Regions from separate parts of the Mesorhizobium sp. M0701 genome, predicted to be linked through region 3. Evidence: predicted binding sites of a transcription regulator. Region 3 holds the regulator's gene; each other region holds the start of a gene.

Region 1 (5,153 bases), on a different contig from region 3:
CGTCCAAAGCGCGACATGGAACGCCGTAGGACATCGCTTCAAGTTTACGCTGCCCCTCGTTGCCCTGCCGGGTATTTCTCCCCGTAAAGTGGCAGGGAGAAAGACGCGTTCGTAAAAGATTTTACCAATCTCCAGCGTTGCAAAAACATCGACGTTGCGGCCGGCCCCTTCTCCCCGTCACTATACAGGGAGAAGCTGCCGGCAGGCGGATGACGGGCGGCGCCGACATTGAGATTGGTTATTCCAACATGATTTGGAAGCGATTGCCCCGCCAGCAAAAATACCGCTTGCAAAATGCAATCAGTTAAGCTACCCCGATAACTGCTTGCATGTCACAATTGGTTATCGAGGAGGCTCCCATGTCCAAGCTTCGCGTCAGCGCTTTCACCCTGTCGATCGACGGCTTCGGCGCCGGTCCCGACCAAGACCTGAAGAACCCGCTGGGTGTTGGCGGAGAAGCCCTGCACGAATGGATGTTCGGCACCCGCACCTTCCGCAAGATGGTCCTCGGCAAGGATGGCGGGACCACGGACACCGACGAGGCGTTCGCGGCACGCAGCTTCGAAAATGTCGGCGCATGGATCCTCGGCCGCAACATGTTTGGGCCGATCCGCGGCGAATGGCCGGATGACAGCTGGAAAGGCTGGTGGGGTGACAACCCACCCTACCACGTGCCGGTCTTCGTGCTCACGCACCATGCGCGTGATCCTATTGTCATGGAGGGCGGCACGACCTTCTATTTCGTGACCGACGGCATCCACTCAGCGCTGGAGAAGGCGAAGGCAGTGGCTGACGGTAAGGATGTACGGCTGGGCGGCGGCGTTTCTACGATCCGGCAATATCTCAAGGAAAAGCTCATCGACGAAATGCATCTGGCGATCTCACCGGTCCTGCTAGGCGCCGGCGAGAGCCTTTTTGCCGGCATCGACATGCCCAAGCTCGGCTATCGCTGCAGCGAGCAGGTCGCGACGCCGAAGGCCACGCATGTCATCATCGAGCGCACCTAGCTTGTTGCAGGGTGCCGCCATGGAGCGGCGCCCTCCTCGCCGCTTTAGTCAGTACTTCTCCGGCACATACAGTTCGCGCGGCAGTACCTGGCGCTCGTATTCGGGATTGAAGACGCGCTCCGGCAGTGTGATCTCCTCGTGCGGCACCTCCTCATAGGGCATCTGCTTGAGGAGATGGTCGATGCAGTTCAGCCGTGCCCGTTTCTTGTCGTTGCCCTCGACGATGAACCACGGGGCTTCCGGGATATTGGTGCGGGCGAACGTTTCTTCCTTGGCCTTGGTGTACTGCTCCCAGCGCACGCGCGACTGGAGGTCCATCGGCGACAGTTTCCATTGCTTCATCGGGTCATGGATGCGCATCAAAAAGCGCATCTGCTGCTCCTCGTCGGTGATCGAAAACCAGTATTTGACAAGCGTAATGCCTGAGCGGACCAGCATGCGTTCGAAATCCGGAACGTCGCGGAAGAACTCCTCGACCTGATCCGGCTGGGCAAAGCCCATTACCCGCTCGACGCCGGAGCGGTTGTACCAGGAGCGGTCGAACAGCACGATCTCGCCGCCGGCCGGCAGATGCGGAACGTAGCGCTGGAAATACCATTGCGACTTCTCGCGCTCGGTCGGCGCCGGAAGTGCTGCGACGCGGCAGATGCGCGGATTAAGCCTCTGGGTGATGCGCTTGATAACACCACCCTTGCCCGCCGAGTCGCGGCCCTCGAAAACCACGACGAGCTTCTTCTTGTGATAGGCGACCCAGGACTGCAGCTTGATCAACTCGGATTGCAGCGTGATGAGATCGCGAAAATACTGCAGGCGGTCGATCGATGGCGGATGTGCATTCTTGTAGATCTTGGCGATCTCCATCGACAGCGCCGGCTCCGAGATTTCCAGCTCATAGTCTTCATCCAGCGTGTCGGCGAGTTCCGCTTCCAGCCAGTCCCTGGCCGGGGAATTCTGTTTTATCTCGGTCATTTACGCTGCTCCGCTTACAGGCCTTGCCGGCCGCTGTCAGGCGCTCTGCCGCCCGGCCCGGCGGCCGGAAATCGAAGCGCTGGACCGACCGGCAATGACGGTTTTATTGCAGTCACTACTGAGCTGGCTGTGCGTTTCAATCCGCAAGATGTGATCGAGCTTGCCCTGCGGAACGGGCGACAAGCGGAACGAATTATCCTACAAATAGCCGGTTCATTGAGGGCTGTCGTCTGCAACGCCCTTTCCCGATAAATTGTGAGGATACGACATGGAATACCGCACTCTCGGCCGTTCCGGGCTGAAGGTTTCAACGCTGACCATGGGCACCATGACGTTCGGCGGCGGCGGCGCGTTTTCGGCGGTCGGCAAGACCGACCTCGACGAGGCGCGCCGGATGATCGACCTTTGCATCGATGCCGGCGTCAATGTCATCGACACCGCCAACGTCTATTCGAACGGCGTGTCGGAAGAGATCATCGGCGAGGCGCTCGGCGGCAAGCGCAAGGGCGACGTGCTGATCGCCTCCAAGGCGCGCATGCGGATCGGCAAAGGCCCCAATGATGAAGGCCTGTCGCGCTACCATCTGATCCGCGAATGCGAGAGGAGCCTGAAGCGGCTCAGGACGGATGTCATCGACATCTATTTCCTGCACGAGTGGGATGGCCTGACACCGCTTGAGGAAACCATCGCCGCGCTCGACACGCTGGTCGCGCAGGGCAAGGTCCGTTATGTCGGCTGCTCCAATTATTCCGGCTGGCAAGTGATGAAGGGGCTGGGGATCAGCGACCGTCATCACCAGCCGCGCTTCGTCACCCAGCAGATCCATTACACGTTGGAAGCGCGCGAGGCCGAGTATGAATTGTTGCCGATCTCGGTCGACCAAGGGCTCGGCGTGCTGGTCTGGAGCCCGCTTGCCGGCGGGTTGCTGTCCGGCAAATACCACCGTGACCAGCCGACCGCCCGCCAGCTCAGCGGCTGGTCGGAACCGCCGATCCGCGACGAGGACCGGCTGTGGCGGATCGTCGACACGCTGATCGATATCGGCAATAATCACGGCGTGTCGGCGGCGCAGGTGGCGCTTGCCTGGCTGCTCGGCCGGCCCGCTGTCAGTTCGCTGGTGATCGGCGGACGAACCGAAGCCCATTTCAAAGACAATATCGCCGCTGCAAGCCTTGTGCTTGCCGATGAGGAGCGCACACGGCTCGATGTGGTCAGCAGGCCGCCCGTGCTCTATCCCTACTGGCACCAGCAATTCACGGCAAAGGACCGGTTCGGGCCGGCCGATCTCGTTCTCGACCGCGACGGCGCCTGAAAAGCCGGGCTCTCCGGACTGCGCCGAGATATGGAGCCCGATCGTGCCTTGCGGTGTTGTGTTTGCGGTCCAATGCTCCTAGGCAAAGGCCAAGCACAACGAAAGGAAACGATATGGCACGAGCACCGAACTACGGTCAGGAACGCAAGGAACGCGACCGGCAGAAGGCTGCCAAGAAGGCGGAAAAGCAGGCTGCCAAGGTCGCAGCCAAGGAGCGATCGAAGCCCGAGGGCGAGAGCGAGTCCCAAACCAAAACCGAAACGGCAGAGTGATGATATCCGGGCTGCCAGGCGGGCCGGGCCTCGGTCAAATCCCGCTATGCCTCAGGCAGGCGCCTTGTCGCTGACGAAGACGTTCACTTCACGAGCGGCGGCAATGAAGGCCCGTCTTGCGTTCATGGCCGGCTTGTCGCCGGCCAGCGCATCATGACAGGCTTGCAACGCTTCGCGGTGCTTGGGGCTGCGCTTGCCGGGCCAATTGTTGAGGAGGTAGTCGGAAGCCTCGCGGGCCGTACGCAAGAGCTGATTGCTTCCCGCCGCGCCCTTGACGGTCACGGGTGTGTCAAATCGGTTGTTTTCCATCGCCGCTCTTACGCCATCGGCATTTGCGAAGCGAGACCGAAAGTAGCATTCTTCGCTCATCTGCTCTTTTCGTGATCAATGGCAGCCGATCCTCACTCAAGCGACGACGGCAAATCCACGGGCGCGCAGGCCGCGCCGGTCGTTGCGCACCGAGGTCACCAGCCGGTCGCGGCTGCCGATGATATGGGCCGAAAGCAGGCGGGCGGCGGTATCGGCATCGCCGGCCCGCACCGCCGACAGAATGGCATGGTGTTCGGCCCAGGCACGGCCAAGCGCTGCCTCGTCGCGAACCTCGAGCCAGCGGGCGCGCGACAGGCGCGTCATCGCATCGCGAACCGCTCTGAACAGGAACTCGTTGCCTGACAGGCGTGCCAGCTCGATATGAAAATCCATGCCGACACGATGCCATTCCTCGCGCGGGGTTTGGTCGTCGCAGGAATCGAGCATAGCCTCGATAATTTCGACGGCACTTCTGTCCTGCAAGGTGCAAGTCAGCCTGACTGCCGCGACCTCGACCGCCTCGCGATAGACGGCGATCTGCTCCAGCTCGGCAAGATTGATTGGCGAGACCGTCCAGCCGCGGCCGTCGCGGCAGATCAGGCCTTCGGTCTCGAGCCGCAGCAACGCAGCCCTGACCGGCGTGCGCGAGGCGCCGAAGCGGCTTTCGACCCAGCGCTCCGTCAGCCGCTCGCCGGGACCAATCTCGAGCCCGAGGATCATCTCGCGAAGCTGCTTTTCGACGTTCTGCATCTGCGACATTGGCGTTCCGTTCAGGTCATTCGTTCCGGCAATCGGGTCACTGGCCGGCGTTGGCCGATCACGCCGGCCTTTGTCGATCATGTTTGAGAGGCCCGCATTGACAGCGACGGGGCTTGCGTTCATGACAGATACCAGCTGGTATCCCAAATTGGTATCCACAGCAAGTTTCATGCAAGCTGGCCGGACAGGACAGACATGCCGCAAGACGCCAACCGCGCCACGCACAACGTCCACTGGCGCCGCAATCTCGCCGTGTGTTTTGCCGGCTCGTTCAGCACGCTTGTAGCGATGACGCTGCTGTTGCCCTTCCTGCCGCTTTACGTCGAGCAGCTGGGCGCAGAGGGCCATGCGGCGATCGTGCAGTGGTCGGGCGTCGCCTACGGCGCCACCTTCCTTGCCGCCGCGCTGGTCGCGCCCCTGTGGGGGCGGCTAGGCGACCGCTACGGCCGCAAACTGATGCTGGTGCGCGCCAGTTTCGGCATGGCGCTGTGCATGTCGCTGACCGGCATGGTGCAGACTGTCTGG
Region 2 (5,153 bases), on a different contig from region 3:
AAGCCGAATTGCTGTGTCATGATCGAGGTGCTCGGCGTCCACCGCGACGGCGCGATGTGCGAGCAGATCCTGGTGCCGGCGCAAAATCTTTATCCGGCAAACGGCTTGTCGCTGGCCGATGCTGCCGCCGTCGAATTCCTGGCGATCGGCGCCCATGCCGTGCGGCGCTCGCTGGCTGATCCAGGTGCGCGCACGCTGGTCATCGGCGCCGGCCCGATCGGGCTCGGCACGGCGCTGTTCGCCCGCATCGCCGGGCTCGATGTGACGCTGCTCGACATGAGCGCTGAACGGCTTGGCTTTGCCGAAAGCGAACTCGGCTTCGCGACGCTCGACGGCTCGCGGGGCGCTGCTGCCGACCTGGTGCGGGAAGCAACCGGCGGCGACGGCTTCGACGTGGTTTTCGATGCCACCGGCAACACCCGGTCTGTGCAGTCGGCCTTCGCTCATGTCGCGCACGGCGGGGCGCTGGTCCTGGTCAGCGTCGTCAAGGACGACATCGCCTTTTCCGATCCCGAATTCCACAAGCGCGAGATGATGCTGATCGGCAGCCGCAACGCCCTGCGTGCCGATTTCGATCATGTCGCCGCCTCGATCCGCAACGGCGCGCTGCCGCTGGCAAAGCTGGTCACCCACCGCACCACGCTTGGCGAGACGCCGCACGACCTCGCCCGCTGGGCGCATGAGAAGTCCGGCCTGATCAAGGCCGTCATTCAAGTCGGATGATGCCAGGGCTGCCGCATCTCAGAGCGCCGACAATTTGAGCTCGATCCGCTCGGCCGGGAAGCGCGACTCCGAAAACTGTATCGGCTGACCGTCGGGCGTGACGTTGACGGCGACCGTCACCAGCACGATGGCGCCGGGCTGCAGCTCGAGGTCCGCAAGGTCGGCGGCATCGGCATGGCGCGCCGACAGCACGGTCGATTGCCTGAGATAGTCGTCGATGCCGAAACGTGCCAGCGATGCGGTGATCGAACCGGTTTCCGCCATGGCGGCATCGATGCCGGCAAAGCGCCTGGCATCGAACCAGCCGGCCGCGCGGGACACCGGCATTCCATCGGCTTCGCCGCGCGTTTCCAGGCGTATCACATCGGCCCCCGTCGCAAGGCCTAAGCCCTCTGCGACACGACGGTTGGCCGGCTCGATCGATGACGCGAGCAAGGTGATATGCCGCTCGGACGCCTGTCCTTGCAATCCCTCGGAAAAGCGGGTGCGGGCGCCGATCGGATAAGACAGCCGCTTGCGCGACAGCACGAAGGTGCCGCGCCCCTGCTCCGCCCTGAGCACACCCTCCTGCACCAGCGCTGCGATAGCGCTACGCACCGTGTGGCGGTTGACGCCATAGCGTCCGGCCAACGCGATCTCCGGCGGCAGCGCGGCATTCTCGGGAAAATCGCCGGCGGCGATCGAATGCAGTATCTGGTCGGCGATCTGCCGCCACAGCGCGACACCGCTGCGCCGCTCGATGCTGTTGGCTTGTCCGATCATCTCCCGCCCCAATTCCTCGCGCCGATCTTTTGGCCCGTGTCACGTGCCCGTCATGGACACACGCTAGATAGTGGATATAATTTGTATAGTTGTCTATATCAATAGACAAATGAACGCAGACGAGGAGCACCGGCCATGCGAGGACGGGAAGCGCGAGAGCAGGCGGAGCGCAAGGCCGTGATGGCGACGCTGGCGCAATCGGCCGGCGACGACATCGTCCGCCTCTGGGACGAAGCCGGCCTGCCTTGCGAAGCGGAACTTCTGCGTGGCCCCGAAACCGGCCTGGTTACGGTACGCGGCCGCATCGGCGGCGGTGGTGCCCCTTTCAATGTCGGCGAGGCGACGGTCACCCGTGCCACGGTGCGGCTTGCGTCCGGCCATGTCGGCCACTGCTACGCGCTCGGCCGCGACAAGCAGAAGGCAAGGCTGGCGGCAATCGCCGATGCGCTGTGGCAAGACCCGGCCCACCGCAATGAGGTCGAGATCAGGATCGTTGCGCCCTTGCAAGCGGCACTGGCCAAGGCGCGTGAACAGCTCCGCGCCGAGACGGCGGCGACCAAGGTCGATTTCTTCACCATGGTGCGCGGAGAAGACTGATGGATATCGCCACTCAATCTATTGAAGGCGGCTTCGCCGATCCGGTATTCAACGCGCAGACTGTATTCCGCGCCGTCATGGATGCGATGGCGCGGCCGGGCAGCGTGCAGCCGCTGCCGGCCCTCGCCCACCCCCCGGCGCCGCTGTCGGCCACCGCCGGCGCCGTTGCGCTGACGCTGTGCGACAACGACACGCCGCTCTGGCTCGACCCGGCTTTGCAGGCGTCGGCGGTGAAATCCTGGCTTGGCTTCCATACCGGCGCGCCGCTGGCCAACACCCCGGCCGACGCGCATTTCGCGCTGATCGCCACGCCGGCCGAGATGATGGCGCTCGACGGGTTTTCGCAAGGCACCCAGGATTATCCCGATCGTTCGACGACGCTGATCCTCGAGGTCGGCGATCTCATCTCCGGCGCTCCGCTGCTGCTCGAAGGCCCGGGCATCGAGAAGACTGCGACGATCGCGCCGGCGCAAATGCCACGCCATTTCGTCGAACAATGGAAGCAGAACAACCAGCGCTTTCCCCGCGGTGTCGACATCGTCCTCGCCACCCCTGACGGCGTTGCCTGCCTGCCGCGCACGACGCGCATCAAGATCCATGGAGGCGTAGCATGTATGTTGCGGTAAAGGGTGGCGAGACGGCCATTCGCAATGCTCACAAACTGCTCGCCGACCGCCGGCGCGGCGACCGTTCGGTGCCCGCACTTCGTCTCGACCAGATCGTCGAGCAACTGGCGCTCGGCGTCGACCGGGTGATGAGCGAAGGTTCGCTCTACGACAGGGAATTGGCGGCACTCGCCATCGTCCAGGCGCGCGGCGACATGATCGAGGCGATCTTCCTGGTTCGCGCCTATCGCACCACGCTGCCGCGTTTCGGCTACACCAGGGCGATCGACACCGGCACGATGCTGGTCGAGCGGCGGGTGTCGGCGACCTACAAGGATCTGCCCGGCGGCCAGTTGCTCGGCCCGACTTTCGACTACACCCACCGGCTGCTCGATCCCGAACTTGCTACCGGCGGCGATGTCGCCGAGCCGGAACAGCGTGCAGGCGAAGCGGAGGCGATGCCGCGCGTCTCGGCCATCCTCGCCCGCGAAGGCCTGATCGAGCCCGACGGCGACATGCTTGGGGATCATACCCCCGGCGACATCACCCGCGAGCCGCTCGAATTCCCGATGGCGCGCGACATCCGACTGCAGGCGCTGTCGCGCGGCGACGAGGGATTTCTGCTGGCGCTCGGCTATTCCACCCAGCGCGGCTACGCGCGCAACCATCCCTTCGTCGGCGAGGTTCGCATCGGCGAGGTCGAACTGGAACTGGACGTGCCGGAACTGCCCTTTGCCGTGCCGCTCGGCAGCATCCGCGTCACCGAATGCCAGATGGTCAACCAGTTCAAGGGCTCGGCCAAGGCGCCGCCGCAATTCACCCGCGGCTACGGCCTCGTCTTCGGCCAGAGCGAGCGCAAGGCGATGGCCATGGCACTATGCGACCGCGCGCTGCGCGCCTCGGAGTTGGGTGAGGATGTCATCGCCGCCGCGCAGGACGAGGAGTTCGTCATCTCGCATTCCGACAATGTCCAGGCGACCGGCTTCGTCGAGCATCTGAAGCTGCCGCATTATGTCGACTTCCAGGCCGAGCTCGACCTCGTGCGCCGCATGCGCACCGAGCACGACGCCCGCGAAAATGCCGGCAAGGGCGAAGAGAAGAGGCAGGCAGCGGAATGACTTCAGTTAGCTCCACCACCGTGACCTCCCCGTCTGGGGAATGGCCTCCGGATCCGCCGTAACCGCTACTGCCGCCAATGGTCTCGCCTTGCGCGCCTTCCCTCGGCTCGGGAAGAACCATTCTTCGAAGCACAAAGGCAACCACCCCGACGAACACCAGCAACAGGATTCCGAGGCGCATCCATCCGGTCGGGGTCATCGGAGCCCAGCCCCTTTTCCGTGTCTTGGAACTCAATTCGGTAGCACAGAGCGGAAGCGATCGCCATGACCGACATCGCCATCTACAACTTCGCCTATCTTGACGAACAGACCAAGCGGATGATCCGTCGGGCGATCCTCAAGGGCATCGCCATTCCTGGCTATCAGGTGCCGTTCGCCTCGCGCGAAATGCCGATGCCCTATGGTTGGGGCACCGGCGGCGTCCAGGTCACCGCTTCGATCATTGGCCCGGACGATGTGCTCAAGGTCATTGACCAGGGCGCCGACGACACCACCAATGCCGTCTCGATCCGCGCCTTCTTCAAGAAGGTCGCCAATGTCGCGGTCACCACCGAGACGGCGAAGGCGACCATCATCCAGACCCGCCACCGCATCCCTGAATATCCGCTGAGTGCCGGTCAGGTGCTGGTCTACCAGGTGCCCATCCCCGAGCCGCTGCGCTTCCTCGAGCCGCGGGAAACGGAGACGCGCAAAATGCATGCGCTGGAGGAATACGGCCTTATACATGTGAAGCTCTACGAGGACATCGCCAGGCACGGCCGCATCGCCACCACCTACGCCTACCCGGTCAAGGTTGAGGGCCGCTATGTGATGGATCCCTCGCCGACGCCGAAATTCGACAATCCGAAGATGCACCGTTCGCCGGCTTTGCAATTGTTCGGCGCCGGCCGCGAAAAGCGCATCTACGCGCTGCCGCCCTTCACCGATGTGGTCAGCCTCGATTTCGAGGACCATCCGTTCGAGGTGCAGACCTTCGACCAGCCCTGCGCGCTGTGCGCGGCCGAGAACGTCTATCTCGACGAGGTCATCCTCGACGACCATGGCGGCCACATGTTCGTCTGCTCCGATACCGATCATTGCGAGAAGCGGCGCGCGGAAGGCCACCGCGGCCATCTCGCGCCCGAGACCCATCTTGCCCCAGGAAAAACGGAGCCGGCGCAATGATCGACGAACCGCTGCTGCGCGTTTCGGCACTGTCCAAATTCTACGGCTCGCGCGTCGGCTGCGAGAACGTCACTTTTGACCTCTGGCCGGGCGAAGTGCTGGCGGTGGTCGGCGAATCCGGTTCCGGCAAGACGACTTTGCTCAACTGCCTGTCAACTCGACTGCTGCCCAGCTCCGGCACCGC
Region 3 (5,153 bases):
CGCGCGCCGATCGAACCCGTCGGTCCGCCGCCCATCAGCTGGAAAGTGGCATCCAGCGGCGCAATCGTCTGCCCACTGACGACCCACCATGCGGCACCCCGCCAGACCAGAAGGCCGCCCAGCGTCACGATGAAGGCCGGCACCTCGAGATAAGCGATGATGTATCCCTGGAACGCTCCGATCAGAAGGCCAAGCGCCAGGCCGATGGCCAGTGCCAGGATCCAGATCCAGGGGTTGCCTAATTGCAGACCGACCATTCGCACCAGGAAATGCACCTGCGCAAAACCCATGACCACGCCGATCAGGCCTTCGGCGGAGCCGACCGACAGGTCGATATTGCGCATGACGATAACCAGCACCATTCCGGCGGCCATTATGGCCACGGCCGAAGTCTGCACCGACAGGTTCCAGAGATTGCGTGGCGTCAGGAAGGTCCGGCTGTCGAAGTCGAACGGATTGACGCCGAGCCGTACGCTAGAAATGACATGCAGGCCGACCCAGATGACCAGCAGCGCGCCGACCATGCCGAGCATGCGCGTGTCGAGTTCGGTTGCCTTGAGAAATCGGGCAACGATGCCGAGCTCGGATTCCCGTGCCCGGTCTGCCGTGTTGTCGACCGGCGTGTTGGACGTCGTGTCGGTCATGATGTTTCTCCCGCCGGGTTGCCGTCTGCCGCGGATGCCGGAAGCAGCCTAGAAGTTATCCGCCGGAAGCGGAAAAACAACTCTTGTTGAAAAAACGCCGCGGCGAGCGGCCGCGGCGTTCGGACTTCTCGGAATCGTCGGCTCAGTTGCAGACTGGAACAGTGCCAGCCGTCACGCCGGCGCAGACCTCTTCTTTCTTGATCCAGCCGGCGTCGATGACGACGTTGAGGTTGTCCTTGGTGATGGCGACCGGGGTCAGGAACAGCGACTTGACGGTATTGCCGCCGGGCGTGGTGAAATCCTTCACGCCGGCAATGTCGGTCATCTGCTTGCCGTCGGCCAGTTGCGAGGCGATCTCGGCGGCATTCTTGCCGAGCTCGCGCGCATCCTTCCACACCGACACGGTCTGTGTGCCGAGCGCGATGCGGTTCAGCGCGGCGTGGTCGCCGTCCTGGCCCGAAACCGGAACCGATCCGGCCAGCCCTTGCGCCGTCAGCGCGGCGACGACGCCGCCGGCAGTGCCGTCATTAGCGGCGACCACGGCATCGACCTTGTTGTCGTTGGCGGTCAGGAACTGTTCCATGTTCTTCTGAGCGTTGGCCGGCAGCCAGCCGTCCGTATAGGCCTCGCCGACATTCTTGATCTTGCCGCCGTCGATGGCCTCCTTCAGCACCTCCATCGAACCGGCAAACAGGAAATCGGCATTCGGATCGGAACCCGAACCCTTGATGAAGACGTAGTTGCCTTCCGGCTTCACCTTGAAGACTTCGCGGGCCTGCATGCGGCCGACTTCCTTGTTGTCGAAGGTCAGATAGAACACGTCCTTGTTCTCGATCAGCCGGTCATAGCCGACGACCGGGATGCCTTCGTCCAGTGCCTTCTGCACGGCCGGCCCGATGGCCGAGGCGTCCTGCGCCAGGATGATCAGTGCGTTGGCGCCCTGCGAGATCAGGCTCTCGACGTCGGTGAGCTGCTTGCCGGGGTTGGACTGTGCGTCGGCGGAAATATACTTGTCGCCTGCGGCCTCGATGGCCGCCTTCATTGCGGCCTCGTCGGTCTTCCAGCGCTCTTCCTGGAAGTTCGACCAGGAAACGCCGATGACCTTGTCTTTAGCCTGCGCCACCGACGCCAGCGCCAGCGTCATGGCGACACCCGCCAGAATGGCGGTCGTGAATTTCTTCATCATATCCTCCCTGCGCCGCGTACGGCGTGACCAATTGGCTCAAAGACCAGCTTAGAAGCTCTAATTTTTTCGAGCCTCGAAAAAATACTGGCCCGATCTCCGGCTGCTGTCAACATCGATTCTGATGGATTTTGATGACTCTGCGAGTTTTTTCGAGCGTCGGAATAAACGATGACAGCGCCACCTGCATCTGACACTATTTGCCTGCATCCGACACTATTTGTCGGACATTACCGACGGCTTCCGGTTCATGAGCGGCCGCGGCAACCGGGAGGAAAGCAAAACAATGTCGGTCGGAATCCGCCATGACGATTTGCGCCGGCGCAACCGGGCGATGGTGATCTCGGCGGTGCGCCGGGCCGGCCAGCCATCGCGTACTGAGATCGCAGCTACCACCGGCCTCAGTCATTCGACCATATCGGCGATCTCTTCCGACCTGATACGGGAAGGCATCCTCGCCGAGAGCAAGGCAAGTGAGCCCGTTTCGTTGAAACGCGGTCGTCCGCAGGTCGGCCTCGCCCTCAATCCGGAAGCGGCGGCGGTGCTGACCGTGGTGTTGTCGCTGAATTTCCTGTCGGCCGCCATTATCGACTATACGGGACAGGTGGTCGCCGAGGAACAGCGCCGGCTGGACACGCTGACCATGCCGCGCGACGAGCTGATCCGTGAATGCATGGCCATCGTCCGGCGCCGGCTGCAGGATCCAGACCTTGACGTCCGCAGTGTCGCCCGCATCGCCCTGGCGATTCAGGGCATTACCGACTCCCCTGCACGCGCCATGCTGTGGTCGCCGATCACGCCGCAGACCGACATCGCCTTTGCCGACATGCTGGAGGGCGAATTCGGCATCCCGGCAACGGTGGAGAACGACTGCAACATGATGGCGGTGGCTTTGCGCTGGCGCAATCCGGATCGCTATCGCGACGACTTCATCGCCATCCTGCTTTCGCATGGCATCGGCATGGGGCTGGTGCTGAAGGGCGAACTGTTCACCGGGACGCATTCCTCGGGCGGCGAATTTGGCCAAATGATCCATCGTCCGGGCGGCGCGCTCTGCCGTTGCGGGCGGCGCGGCTGCATCGAGGCGTATGCCGGCAACTACGCCATCTGGCGCAACGCCAGGCAGATGAGCGAAGACAGCGAACCGGTCGCCGACGTCAGCGACGCCGACATGCGAGCACTGGCGGCCCGGGCGCGCGAGAAAGATGGGCCGGAACGCGAGGCCTACCGCAAGGCCGGCGAAGCGCTGGGTTTCGGTCTCGGCTCGCTGTTCGCGCTGATCGATCCGGCACCGGTCGCGATGGTCGGCGCCAGTGCCGCCGCCTTCGATCTGATCGAGCCGGCCTTGCGGAAGGCAATCGCCCAGACCGCCGGCGGCCAGCATTCAGGCTCGATCTCCTTCGATACAGAGCCGAACGAATTGCCGCTGATCCGCGAAGGCTGCGCGATGCGGGCGTTAAGCTTCGTCGACCAGGAGATTTTCGCGCCGGGCGCGCAAATGAGGCCCAGCGTCAGAAAGAACGTAGCATGACCAGGCGGGTCAATCTTCCCTGATCGCATAGCCGGCACCGCGGATGGTGCGGATGACATCCGGCATCCGGCCGTTGTTGACGGCTTTGCGCAGCCGCCCGACATGCACGTCGACGGTGCGTTCGTCGATGTAGATTGTCTCGCCCCAGACATTATCGAGTAACTGGCTGCGCGAGAAGACACGGCCCGGATGCCGCATCATGAACTCGAGCAGCCGGAATTCGGTCGGCCCGAGCCTGATTTCGCTCTTCTTGCGATAGACCCTGTGCGATTCGCGATCGAGCACGATGTCGCCGACCTTCAGCACGCTGGACAGCACTTCCGGCTTGGCGCGCCGTAGCAGCGCCTTGACCCTGGCCATGAATTCTGGTGTCGAAAACGGTTTGACCAGATAGTCGTCGGCGCCGGTCGAAAGACCGCGCACCCGGTCGCTCTCCTCGCCGCGCGCGGTCAGCATGATGATCGGCAGCCGCTCGGTTTCGGGGCGCACCCGCAACCGACGACAGAGCTCGATGCCGGAAACCGCTGGTATCATCCAGTCGAGCACCAAAAGGTCGGGCACATTCTCCTGCAAACGGATCTCGGCTTCGTCGCCGCGTGTCACCACCTCGACCTGGTAGCCTTCGGATTCGAGATTGTAGCGGAGCAGCACACCCAACGGCTCCTCGTCCTCCACCACCATTATGCGTGGTGCGATCATCGGCTGGGCACCCCCATCATGTCACCGGTGCGGACATTGTCGTTTCGTCCTGCTTCGGACGATTGACCGGCAATTGCTCGCCGGTCAGCACATAATACGCATTTTCGGCGATGTTGGTGACATGGTCGCCGATCCGCTCCAGATTCTTGGCGCAGAACAGCAGGTGCGTGCAAGCGGTGATGTTGCGCGGATCTTCCATCATGTAGGTCAAGAGCTCGCGGAACACGGACGTGTATTTGACGTCGATGCGCTCGTCGGCGGCACGCAGCTTGGCCAACGCGGCCGCATCGCCTGCAGCATATTCCTCGATGACACCCTGCACCTGGATGAGAACCAGTTGCGCCATCGCGTCGATGGAATGCGACAGGTCCCGCGGCGTGGCGCTGAGGCCGACCGCACTCACGCGCTTGGCGATATTCTTGGCAAGGTCGCCGATGCGTTCGAGGTCGCCCGCCATGCGGATCGCTCCGACCACATGGCGAAGATCGTGGGCCATCGGCTGGCGTTTGGCGATGAGGGTGATGGCGCGGTCGTCCAGTTCGCGTTGACGCGCATCCATGATGGCGTCGTCGGAAACGACGCGTTGCGCCAGCACGTTGTCGGAATTCAACAGGGCCTTGGTCGCCCCGCCGACCATCGAACCGGCGAGGTCGGCCATGTCGCGGATCAGCTTGCTGATCTGCTCGAGATCCTCGTCGAAAGAAGCGACTGTGTGTTCGCCCATGGTCCTGTCCTCATATGCATGATCGGAACGGCTCAGCCGAAGCGGCCAGTGATGTAGTCCTGCGTGCGCTTCTCGCGGGGCGACGTGAAGATCTTCTCGGTCCGGTCGAACTCGACCAGCTCACCCAGATACATGAAGGCGGTCTGGCGCGACACGCGCGCCGCCTGCTGCATGTTGTGGGTGACGATGACGATCGTGTAGTCGGCTTGCAACTCGTCGATCAGTTCCTCGATCTTGGCGGTCGACAACGGGTCGAGGGCCGAAGCCGGTTCGTCGAGCAGAATGACTTCCGGCTTCACCGCCACCGTGCGGGCGATACAGAGCCGCTGCTGCTGGCCGCCGGACAGGCTCAAGCCGCTGGCGTTGAGCTTG

What was found. The regulator PhoB, encoded in region 3, activates phosphate uptake and scavenging genes when phosphate is short. The targets are predictions, from matches to a motif close to TGTCATNNANCTGTCAT.
Region 1: a site for PhoB is predicted at 2,071-2,087, ahead of ppk2 (polyphosphate kinase 2). Genes of this name have one in related genera too.
Region 2: a site for PhoB is predicted at 1,523-1,539, ahead of phnF (phosphonate metabolism transcriptional regulator PhnF). Genes of this name have one in related genera too.

Annotation. Positions count from the first base shown of each region.
Region 1 is NZ_JAMYPO010000013.1:45,886-51,038, reverse strand. It holds gene NKI24_RS15110 (dihydrofolate reductase family protein) at 360-1,007, shown strand; gene ppk2 (polyphosphate kinase 2) at 1,056-1,976, opposite strand; gene NKI24_RS15100 (aldo/keto reductase) at 2,245-3,288, shown strand; gene NKI24_RS15095 (hypothetical protein) at 3,402-3,560, shown strand; gene NKI24_RS15090 (DUF982 domain-containing protein) at 3,612-3,869, opposite strand; gene NKI24_RS15085 (GntR family transcriptional regulator) at 3,966-4,628, opposite strand; gene NKI24_RS15080 (multidrug efflux MFS transporter) at 4,824-5,153, shown strand, end outside.
Region 2 is NZ_JAMYPO010000001.1:394,613-399,765, forward strand. It holds gene NKI24_RS01945 (zinc-binding alcohol dehydrogenase family protein) at 1-723, shown strand, start outside; gene phnF (phosphonate metabolism transcriptional regulator PhnF) at 742-1,485, opposite strand; gene phnG (phosphonate C-P lyase system protein PhnG) at 1,621-2,082, shown strand; gene phnH (phosphonate C-P lyase system protein PhnH) at 2,082-2,708, shown strand; gene NKI24_RS01965 (carbon-phosphorus lyase complex subunit) at 2,693-3,805, shown strand; gene NKI24_RS01970 (alpha-D-ribose 1-methylphosphonate 5-phosphate C-P-lyase PhnJ) at 4,070-4,969, shown strand; gene phnK (phosphonate C-P lyase system protein PhnK) at 4,966-5,153, shown strand, end outside.
Region 3 is NZ_JAMYPO010000009.1:29,267-34,419, reverse strand. It holds gene NKI24_RS11360 (sugar ABC transporter permease) at 1-644, opposite strand, end outside; gene xylF (D-xylose ABC transporter substrate-binding protein) at 787-1,827, opposite strand; gene NKI24_RS11350 (ROK family protein) at 2,114-3,358, shown strand; gene phoB (phosphate regulon transcriptional regulator PhoB) at 3,368-4,057, opposite strand; gene phoU (phosphate signaling complex protein PhoU) at 4,074-4,781, opposite strand; gene pstB (phosphate ABC transporter ATP-binding protein PstB) at 4,814-5,153, opposite strand, start outside.